One region of the Streptomyces sp. NPDC002884 genome, then DNA from elsewhere that is predicted to be linked to it. Evidence: riboswitches for the same ligand, from Rfam matches in the RefSeq annotation. Region 1 holds a riboswitch; each other region holds the start of a gene.
The links. A riboswitch is a leader RNA that binds a small molecule or an ion and turns the genes downstream of it on or off. The one in region 1 is predicted to bind cyclic di-AMP.

Region 1 (3,529 bases):
GTTCGAGATAGAGGCTACTCGTCAAGTGGTCGAGAACAACCACGTCCAGATCAGAAGTGCGCGAAAATGAGAAGATAACGAAAGGGCCGGTTACCCCGATATGCGCTCCGGCGGCGAACGGCAGTACCTGGAGCCGGACTTGGGGCAATCGGGCGGCTTCCACGAGCCGGCCCAGCTGTCGCGCCATCACCTCGGGCCCGCCCACCTCCCGCCGCAGCACCGCCTCGTCCAGTACCGCGCACAGTTCCAGCGGCGGTTGCGCGCGCAGCACGTCCTGGCGGGCCAGCCGTACCTCCACCAGGGTGTCGAGCTGGTCCTCGTCGCCCCCCTCCACGGCCGCCCTGGTCACCGCGCGTGCGTACTCGGGCGTCTGCAGCAGTCCCGGCACCACCGTCGTCTCCAGGGTGCGCATCGCGCTCGCCTGCGACTCCAGGCTGATGAAGTCCCGGTAGGTGGGCGGCAGCACCCCGCGGTAGGCGTGCCACCAGTGGTCCCGGCCGCCACTTCCGCCGTCGCTCGCCAACGCCAGCATCAGCTCCCGCAGTTGCGGATCCTCGACACCGTAGGCGTCGAGGAGTAACCGCACATCGGCCGGTTTCGATCCACTGATACCGGTCTCGATGCGGCTCACCTTGGACTGGTGCCAGCCCACGAGCCGGGCCGCCTCACCACTGGTGAGCCCCGCCTGGGCGCGCAGATTGCGCAGTTCGGCGCCCAGCTTTCGGCGACGCACCGCGGGACCGTGCTGCATGGGTCCCTCCTTACTCCTATCGGGCCGACCAAATACGCTCTGCCGTCGCAGAGTTCACCGCATTGGGCGACAGATATATGCATATCTTGGTGGATCCCACCCGTGACCGGCGCGGTAATGGCAGTCTGGCGAAGAAGCACCAGTCCGGGACCGTACTCGAACCATCCGCACCGTGTCGGGCTCCCGGTCCCGTGGGAAAGGGACGACGTCGCCATGGCAGATCACCTGGAAGCATCCGTCACTCTGCCGAGCGATCCCGCCTCGGTGTCCACGGCCCGCGGCTTCGTGGCCGACGTCCTGGGGGAATGGGGTCTTCCGGCGGACACGGAGGCGGCCGACGCCATCCGGCTCATCGTCTCGGAACTCGCCACCAACGCCGTACAGCACACCTTCGGGCAGTCACCCACCTTCACGGTGGACCTGGTCCTCGACCGTGACGAACACCTGCGCGTCGGGGTCACCGACAGCCACCCGCGCTTCCCCAAACGACTGCCGGCCGCCGTCCAGCAGGACAACGGCCGAGGCATGGTGATCATTCGCTGGCTCACCGCGGAGTGCGGCGGCAGGCTGAGAGTGCGGCCCACCCGGGAGGGCGGCAAGACGGTCACCGTCGAGCTCCCGTGGGCCGTCCCGGCGACGGAGCCGGTGGCCGGAGCTCTGACGGCCCCGGCGGAGGGTGAGCTCCCGGGGCGTTGAAGGCGCGTCAGGACGCCCCCACCGCCCCGGGAAAACCAGCCCGTGACCCTGGCAGGCCCTAGCGGACCCGCCCGTACCAGACGCTCTTGGTCCAGATCTTCTGGAGCTTCACCACGTCGCCGGTCTTCGGCGAGTGCCAGATCTTGCCCTTACCCGCGTAGATCCCGACGTGGTACACGTTCGAGCCCGAGTGGAAGAACACGAGGTCGCCCGCCTTGCGGCTGGACGACGAGATGTGCTTCGTCTTGTTGTACTGCTGGGCCGCCGTGCGGGGCAGGCTCTTGCCCGCCTTCTTGAACGAGTACAGCGTGAGCCCCGAGCAGTCGAACCTCTTCGGTCCGGTGGCGCCGTACTTGTACGGGGCACCCTTCTTCGAGGCCGCGATCTGGAGCGCCTTCGTCGCCGGTGTGGCGGCCGCGGCGTCGGGGGCGAGCCCCGGGACCACGACGGAGCCGCCCACGGCGGCGATGGCGAAAGCCGAGGCCGTACCGGCCCGGGCCATGAGCGACGGGACACGATTGAGCGCAGTCATGCGCAACCCTTCGTCAGCCGCCTGTGAAGGATGACCTGTCGGATTCGGGCTGGCGAAGTTGCCCGGCCGCTGCTGCGGCTTCACCCCAAGGGCTGCTCGGCCCGGTCATGGCGTGACCGTTCCGGCGACCCGTCGTGCTTGGGTCCTCCACTCCTGCCGATGCACTCCTGTCGACCGGTCATCCGTGCGGCGGCAGGACTCGGCGTCCGCCCGGACCGCCCCGCCGCTTGTGGCGGGGGCTTGTCGTCAGTCAGGGATCTTGGCTCACCGATGTCCGAAAATCCCAACGGAACCGGGGATTTGTGGGGTTACTCACCACTCACCCGTTCGGGTGGACACCCTGATGGGGGATCAGGTGTCAAGGCGCCTCAAGGCCTCCCACCAGCGGTGGAGTCCGCTGTTCCGCCCGAAGAGCGCCCTTTTGCGCAACCTCGGAGGGTCCGGGGGAGCAGTAGACGCTCCGCTGAACGGGGGTACCTCTTCTGGGCCGTTTCGACTCCGGTCCGGTCGTCACGTCCCGGGCGTGAGCGGTCCGGACCGGAGGTGGGCCACTCGGGTCAACTGTCGGAGAGCGGGGGCAGCGTGACACGCGCGGTGCGGCGCTCTCCGTCCAGGACGCGCAGCGCCCGCGCGAGCGTCGGCGCGTGCAGCTCGCTCTCGCCCCGCTGGTGCATCAGCGTCAGCGCGTCGCGCAGCGCGGCCGCCTTGGTCACCAGCGCCTGGGCGGCGCGCAGTCCGCGGTAGGTGTCGCCGTGGTGGGCCGGGTTGATCCGGCCGAGCATGTCGACCACGTCGAGGTAACCGTCGATCAGCTCGGCCTCCGCGCGGGTCAGTGCGGGCAGCGGCGGCAGCTCGGGCACCATCGGCGGCTCACCTCCCGCCGGACGCGCCGGCCGAGGCCCTGCGGCCGGGGACGATCCCGTCCACCAGGCCGTACTCCACGGCCTCCTGGGCGGTGAGGAACCTGTCCCGCTCGATGTCCGCGGCCACCTGCTCCGGCGTCCGTCCGGTGTGCCGTACGAGCATCTCCTCCAGGCCCGCGCGGGTGCGTGCCAGCTCCTCGGCCCGTACGGCCAGGTCGCTGGCCCGTCCCTCGAAGGGCTCGGGCGGGGACGGCTGGCGGATCGTCATCCGCGCGCCCGGCAGTGCGTACCGCTTGCCCGGCGTGCCCGCGGCGAGCAGCACCGCGGCGGTCGAATCCGCCCGGCCCAGGCAGGTCGTCCCGACGTCGCAGGTGACGAAGCGGATGGTGTCGTAGAGGGCCGTCATCGCGCTGAAGGAGCCGCCGGGGGAGTTGATGTACAGCGCGATGTCCCGGTCCGGGTCCTTGTGCTCGAGGTACATGAACATGGCCGTCACGTCGTTCGCCGAGATGTCGTCGATCGGCGTCCCCAGGAAGACGATCCGCTCCTCCAGCAGCTTCGAGTACGGGTCGACGGTCCGGTGCCCGAAGCTCGTGCGCTCGGTGAACTCGGGCAGTACATGGCGGGCGGACGGTCGGTTCATCGGAGCCCCCTCCTTCTGCGTCTGACGGCATCTGTAAAAAATGT
Region 2 (3,529 bases), on a different contig from region 1:
TGCTGCACTGCCACCGTCCCGGCCAGCAGGTCGTCGCCGTCGAGATCCTCCTCGACGCACCCCTGGACGCCGAACCGGCCGACCTCGACGGCGTCGCCACGATCATGGCGCGCGCCTTCTCCGAGGGCACCGACAAGCACTCCGCCGAGGAGTTCGCGGCCGAACTGGAGCGCTCCGGCGCCACCCTGGACGCGCACGCCGATCACCCCGGCGTCCGGCTGAGCCTCGAAGTACCGGCCTCACGCCTGCCCAAGGGCCTCGGTCTGCTCGCCGACGCCCTCAGGGCCCCCGCGTTCGCCGACAGCGAGGTCGAGCGCCTCGTCCGCAACCGCCTGGACGAGATCCCGCACGAGCTGGCCAACCCGTCCCGGCGCGCCGCCAAGGAGCTCTCCAAGGAGCTGTTCCCGGCCACCGCGCGGATGTCGCGCCCGCGCCAGGGCACCGCGGAGACGGTCGAGAAGATCGACTCCGCCGCCGTACGCGCCTTCTACGAGAAGCACGTCCGTCCCGCCACGGCCACCGCCGTGGTCGTCGGCGACCTCACCGGCGTCGACCTGGAGGCGCTCCTCGGCGACACCCTGGGCGCCTGGACGGGCTCCTCGGCCCAGCCGCGGCCCGTGCCGCCGGTGACCGCCGACGACACCGGCAGGGTCGTCATCGTGGACCGTCCCGGCGCCGTCCAGACCCAGTTGCTGATCGGCCGGATCGGCGCCGACCGGCACGACCGTGTGTGGCCCGCGCAGGTGCTCGGCACGTACTGCCTCGGTGGCACGCTCACCTCCCGGCTGGACCGTGTCCTGCGCGAGGAGAAGGGCTACACCTACGGTGTCCGCGCGTTCGGGCAGGTCCTGCGGTCCGCTCCGGACGGCTCGGGCGCCGCGATGCTCGCCATCAGCGGTTCCATCGACACCCCGAACACCGGTCCCGCTCTGGACGACCTGTGGAAGGTGCTGCGCACTCTCGCCGCGGAGGGGCTGACCGACGCCGAGCGCGACATCGCCGTGCAGAACCTGGTCGGTGTGGCGCCGCTCAAGTTCGAGACCGCCGCGGCCGTCGCCGGCACGCTGGCCGACCAGGTCGAGCAGCACCTGCCCGACGACTTCCAGGCCACGCTGTACCAGCAGCTCGCGGCGACCGGCACGGTGGAGGCCACTGCGGCGGCCGTGAACGCCTTCCCGGTGGACCGGCTGGTGACCGTCCTCGTGGGTGACGCGGCCCAGATCAAGGAGCCGGTCGAGGCCCTCGGCATCGGCGAGGTGAAGGTCGTGTCCGCGGAGTAGGTCCCGGCAACGGCGCACGCGTGCGGGGGCCCTGGTCGACGAAAGCGTCACCAGGGCCTCCGTATGTCCGAATTGATGCGGAGGTTGCCCGTCTGCCCTGTGGGATGCGCTACAAAAACCGGGATCCGTTTGAGGATTGAAACCCGCGCCGCTTAGCGTCATCCGGGCTGTTCGTCACGCAGTGCGCCGCAGCCGCGGCACCGGACAGTCATCGCCGAGTCCCCGTACGGCGCGAGCCAGGGGAGCCGGGGACCCACTAGTGAAGTCCCTGGGGTGAATCGGACGCCCGCGCCTGAACGCGAGGGGGTCCGTAGGAGACCTTCCTGCTCCGAACCCGTCAGCTAACCCGGTAGGCGAGAAGGAAGGAAAGGACACCCCCGACTTCATGGCGTTCACCTGCGCCCCCGGTAAGCACCGCAAGCCCGGCCGGATGCAGCGCAGCAGCGTTCGCGCGGCGGGCATCGCGGCGCTCACCACCACCGGTGTCATGGCCACCGTCGCCTCCACTCCGGCCTTCGCCGCCGAGCCCACCCCTGAGCAGACCGGGCTGATCCCCGTCGTCACCGCCGGCGAGTCCGCCGCCGAGTCCGTCGCGGAGCAGGTCGACGACCAGGTCGCCCGGCAGAAGCAGGCCGCCTTCGAGGAGGCCGCCCGTCAGGCCGCCGCCAAGAAGGCCGTGGAGGAGCGCGAGGCACGCGTGCGTGCCGCCCGTGAGGCCGAGCGCAAGCTCCTCAACACGTTCGTGCTGCCGATCACCGGTTCCTACGTCTCCACCGGCTACCAGGCCAGCAGCTCGCTGTGGTCCTCCGGCAGCCACACCGGCATCGACTTCCACGCCGCCAGCGGCACCTCCGTGCACGCGGTCGGCTCCGGCACCGTGGTCGAGGCCGGCTGGGGCGGGTCCTACGGCAACCAGATCGTGATCAAGATGCACGACGGGACGTACACCCAGTACGGTCACCTGTCGTCCCTCGCGGTGTCGGTGGGCCAGACGGTCACCCCGGGCGAGCGGATCGGCCTGTCCGGCGCCACCGGCAACGTCACCGGCCCGCATCTGCACTTCGAGGCCCGCACCACCGCGGAGTACGGCTCGGACATCGACCCGGTCGCCTACCTCCGCAACCACGGCGTGAACGTCTGACGACCCACGGCGACAGATCGTCCTGCCCCGGCCCTTGCGGCCGGGGCTTTCGCCGTTTTCGAGGTCCTGCTGTCCAAAAAATATCCCTGGATTCCGGCCCGCCATCGGAAATTCCCGCTCATTGCAATAGAGTCACGGAACACACGTCAATCGTCGACGTTTCACGGGGATTAAGGCGGAGGTCCGTCATGCGTATTCCGGCGCACTCGGTGTGCACGGCCATTCGGGACGACATCGTCGCGGGTGTCTACGAGCGCGGCAGCCGCCTCACCGAGGAACTCCTCGCCCGCCGCTACGGCGTTTCCCGCGTCCCGGTCCGCGAGGCGCTGCGCACGCTGGAGGCCGAGGGCTTCGTCGTCACGCGGCGGCACGCGGGCGCGTGCGTCGCGGAGCCGACCGAGCAGGAGGCGGCGGACCTGCTGGAGATGCGCATGCTCCTGGAGCCGCTCGGCGCCTCCCGGGCCGCCCAGCGCCGCACCGAGGCCCATCTGAAGGTGCTGCGCGGACTCGTCCGGCTGGGCCAGGAGCGGGCCAGACGGGGCAACAGCGAGGATCTGCGCTCCCTGGGCGGCTGGTTCCACGAGACCCTCGCGCAGTCGTCCGGAAGCCATGCCCTGACGTCGATGCTCACGCAGCTCCGCCACAAGATCGCCTGGATGTACGCGGTGGAGGCGCCGGCCAACCCCGTGGAGTCCTGGGCGGAGCACGGCGCGATCGTGGACGCGGTGGCGCGCGGCGACGGCGAGCGCGCGCGGGCGATCACGGCGCTGCACACCGAGCGCGCGACGACCGCGCACCGGCTGCGCTTTCCCGGCAACCCCGAACGCGCCGACCGTGTGAGAACTTCGCAACCTCCCGTAAACATGACGGGTCTGCGGCATTAACACGGGGGCCGTATACAAAGAGGGGCTAATTCGCGGGGGATTATTTCTGCTGCCCGTGAACGGGAAATGCAAAGGGCTCGCCCGATAATTCGGACGAGCCCTTCGGGGTCAGCGGGGCGGCACCTTTTGAGTGACGAACACCGCACCCGTCAATTGAGCGCCCCGCAAAGGGGTGCGCGCGCTCAGACGGTCTCGGGGAGCTCCTCGAGACCCTCGGCGACCAG
Region 3 (3,529 bases), on a different contig from region 1:
GGCAGGTCAGGCCGAGGCCCGGGTCAGCCGGGTGATCTCCTCCGCCGTCAGCTCCAGCCGCGCCACCTCCAGCAGCGCCGGCAGCTGCTCGACCGTCCGCGCGGAGGCGATCGGCGCGGCCACAGTCGGCTGCGCCGCGAGCCACGCCAGGGCGACCGTGGGGATCTCGGCGCCGTGGGCCTGGGCGATCTCGTCCAGGGCGGTGAGGACGTTGCGGCCCCGCTCCGTGTCGAGATGCTTGGCCGCGCCGGCCGCACGGGCGCTCTGCACGGTCGTACCGGGCCGGTACTTGCCGGTGAGGAAGCCGGCGGCGAGCGCGAAGTACGGGACGGCCGCGAGTCCGAAGCGGGCGGCGAGGTCCTGGAGGCCGCCCTCGTAGGTGTCGCGGGAGACCAGGTTGTAGTGGGGCTGGAGGGCGACGTACCGGGCCAGGCCCTCGCGGTCGGAGAACTCCAGGGACTCCCGGAGCCGCTCGGGCGAGATGTTGGAGGCGGCGATGTGCCGCACCTTGCCCGCCCGCACCAGCTCGTCGAGCGCGCCGATGATCTCCTCGACGGGCACCTCGGGCTTGTCGAAGTGCGTGTAGTAGAGGTCGATGCGGTCGGTGCCCAGACGGCGGAGCGAGGCGTCGGCGGCGGCCTTGATGTTGTCGGCGGTCAGACCGGGGAACTCGGGGTGCTGGCTCACCTTGGTGGCGATCACGAGGTCGTCGCGGTTGCCCCGGGCCTTCACCCACCTGCCGATGACGGTCTCGGACTCACCGCCGCTGTTGCCCTCGATCCACGCCGTGTAGGAGTCGGCGGTGTCGACGAAGTTGCCGCCCGCGGCCGCGTAGGCGTCGAGCACGGCGAAGGAGGCCGTCTCGTCGGCGGTCCAGCCGAAGACGTTGCCGCCGAGGGAGAGCGGGAAGACCTCGAGGTCGGAGGAGCCGAGCTTGCGAAGAGAAGTCATGCTTCGTCTCAACGGACGCCGACGGCCCGCCCATTCCGGGCGTGACACGAAGAACATGTGAACGGCGCCTGTGGACGGCACGGAACGGCGGCAGCCCCGACGCGGAGGGCGTCGGGGCTGCCGGGGTGGATCAGGGTGTCCGCGGGAGAGGAACCGCTCAGGGGTTGAGGCCCTTGCCGCGCAGCCAGGCCGCGGGGTCGATGCCGTCGGCGCTGCCGTTCGGATGGACCTCGAGGTGGAGGTGGGCTCCGGTGACGTTGCCGGTCGCGCCCACGCGGCCGATCACATCACCGGTGGCGACCTTCTGGCCGACACTGACGCTGATCGACGACTGGTGGCAGAACCACAGCTCGGTGCCGTCGTCCAGGGTCAGGATGGTGCGGTAGCCGTAGGAACCGGCCCAGCCGGCCTCGGTGATGGTGCCGCTGTGGACGGCCTTGATGAGCGTGCCCGTCGGCGCGGCGAAGTCCAGACCCGTGTGGTAGCCGGAGGACCAGAGGGAACCGGCCTGGCCGAAGGTCGAGGTGATGGTGTACGAGGAGGTCGGCAGCGTGTACTGCTTGGCCAGCTCGGCCAGGCGCGCGGCCTCGGCCTTCGCGGCGGCTTCCTCGGCGGCCTTCTTCTTGGCGGCGGCGGCCTTGGCCTCCGCCTCCTTCTCGGCCTTGGCGGCGGCGTCGGACTCGGCCTTGGCCGCCGCGGCGAGCGCCTTGACCTCGACCTGCGACTGCTGCGACTCGGCCTGCGCCATGATCCGGCTGCGGAGCGCCTCGCCGGCGTCGGCGGTGCTCTCCTCGGTGTCCACGGCGGCTTCGGAACCGAAGCTGGCGAGGGCCGGGGCGGCTTCCGGGGCGGGCTCGTCGTCGGAGATGAGCGAACCCACGTTGGGCAGGTCCGGCATCGAGATGGAGACCGGCGCCTTGCCGGTGTTGGCGCTGGCCATGCCGCCCGCGCTGACGGCGGCTATGACGCCGACGCCGAGGACGGTGGAGCTGCGGGCGAATCCGCCGCCGCGCTGCTTGGCGACGCGGTGCTTGCCGCGTACCGGGCGAGTGGACTCCGCGGTGGGGTTCCACTCCTCCCAAGGGCCCTCGTCGGTGCGGTAGTCGCCGTAGCCGAAGGTCTCGGTGGACCGCTGGCTGGGCGCGTAAGGGGCCTCGGGGGCAGGCGGGTTGGACGCCACGCGGGCGCACTCCTTTCCTTCCGTCGCCTACCGGGTTAGCTGACGGGTTCGGAGCGGGAAGGTCTCCTACGCGCGTATACCGGTCGTGGACTCTGCGAGTTCACGACGGCTTCCGCGTGATTCACCCCAAGGTGGTGGTTCCCCGGTTCCCTTGCGGGATTCGGCACGTGCCGCACGGAGCCGACTCTGGTGCCGGCTGGGACGACCGCGCTGCGTTATCGAACGTTAATAGACCCGGGGGTGGGTTTCCAAGCTGTTCCTCTTGATCAACAACATTTCTGGCCTGGACTTTTGGGCCAGCAGCGGTGAAAAACGGGCGAGTTGACCGCGCTTCGACATGCCCCGGAAACGCTTCATCAGTCACAGGAGTTTTGATGGTGACTCAGTCGTTATGCGCAGGGCGGTCATCCGGTCACCAGGAGTGAGGGAGGGAGGTCGACATAAACGCCGAAGGCCGGAACCCTTTCGGATTCCGGCCTTCGGTTCATCAGTAGCGGGGACAGGATTTGAACCTGCGACCTCTGGGTTATGAGCCCAGCGAGCTACCGAGCTGCTCCACCCCGCGGCGATGAATGCAACTGTACGCCATCAGCGGGGCGGAAAGCACATCGGTTGATCCACGGGGCCCCGGCGGCCTCAGAGGAGGTGGCGGTTCGGCTCCTTCGCCCGCTCCTCGTAATCCGGGAGCACGAGGACGTCGACGCCCTGGGCCGTCAGCAGACCGGTCCCGTCCGCCTCCGTGACGAAGGTGTCCGGCTCCCGCCAGGCCGTGACCACCCTGCGCACCCCGGCGTCGAGGATGAGGCGGGCGCAGGGGGCCGGGCGGGAGGAGCGGCGGGCGCACGGTTCGAGGCTGCTGTAGACGGTGGCCGCGGACAGCCGGGGGTCGGCGGGGTCGAGCTTCGCGAGGGCGGCCTCCTCGGCGTGCACGACCGGGTCGCCGGCCTCGCGGGAGTGGCCGCGGGCCAGCTCCGTGCCGTCGGCGGCCACGATCACCGCGCCGACGCTGAAGGCGGTCTCCGACGGCGGACAGTCGGCCGCGAGTTCGCAGGCGAGGGCCAGCCAGTGCCGGTCGGCCGCGACGGGCAGCGGTCCGGCGCCGGGGGCGGTGGGCTCGTAGCGGTTCAGGACGACGTCCTCGATGCGCCGGCTCTCCACCAGGCGCAGGCGTCCGCCCTGGTAGCCGCCGGGTCCGAAGAGGCGGGGCGCGGCCGGGTCGCCCACGAACAGCGGGGCGAGGACCAGCTGGAGTTCGTCGGCGAGGCCCTGTCGGAGCAGCTGGGTGTGGATCTTCCCGCCGCCCTCGACCATGAGGCGCCGCACCCCGCGCTCGTCGTGGAGGTGTTCGAGGAGACGGCGCCAGTCCAGTTCGGGCCCGAGCGGGACGGCGTCCGCCTC

Region 2: linked by a shared signal. The riboswitch ahead of ABT070_RS33560 (M23 family metallopeptidase) and the one ahead of ABT070_RS04860 (C40 family peptidase) in region 1 are both predicted to bind cyclic di-AMP.
Region 3: linked by a shared signal. The riboswitch ahead of ABT070_RS18370 (M23 family metallopeptidase) and the one ahead of ABT070_RS04860 (C40 family peptidase) in region 1 are both predicted to bind cyclic di-AMP.

The regions. Positions count from the first base shown of each region.
Region 1 covers NZ_JBEOVB010000002.1:96,583-100,111, forward strand. The annotation lists gene ABT070_RS04850 (helix-turn-helix domain-containing protein) at 1-751, opposite strand, end outside; gene ABT070_RS04855 (ATP-binding protein) at 965-1,447, shown strand; gene ABT070_RS04860 (C40 family peptidase) at 1,506-1,979, opposite strand; cyclic di-AMP (ydaO/yuaA leader) riboswitch at 1,983-2,153, opposite strand; gene ABT070_RS04865 (hypothetical protein) at 2,537-2,842, opposite strand; gene ABT070_RS04870 (ATP-dependent Clp protease proteolytic subunit) at 2,850-3,485, opposite strand.
Region 2 covers NZ_JBEOVB010000024.1:127,635-131,163, forward strand. The annotation lists gene ABT070_RS33555 (M16 family metallopeptidase) at 1-1,280, shown strand, start outside; cyclic di-AMP (ydaO/yuaA leader) riboswitch at 1,483-1,650, shown strand; gene ABT070_RS33560 (M23 family metallopeptidase) at 1,666-2,421, shown strand; gene ABT070_RS33565 (GntR family transcriptional regulator) at 2,610-3,305, shown strand; gene ABT070_RS33570 (HPr family phosphocarrier protein) at 3,488-3,529, opposite strand, start outside.
Region 3 covers NZ_JBEOVB010000008.1:21,162-24,690, forward strand. The annotation lists gene ABT070_RS18365 (aldo/keto reductase) at 7-951, opposite strand; gene ABT070_RS18370 (M23 family metallopeptidase) at 1,109-2,131, opposite strand; cyclic di-AMP (ydaO/yuaA leader) riboswitch at 2,141-2,307, opposite strand; tRNA gene ABT070_RS18375 (tRNA-Met) at 2,623-2,696, opposite strand; gene ABT070_RS18380 (dihydrofolate reductase family protein) at 2,768-3,529, opposite strand, start outside.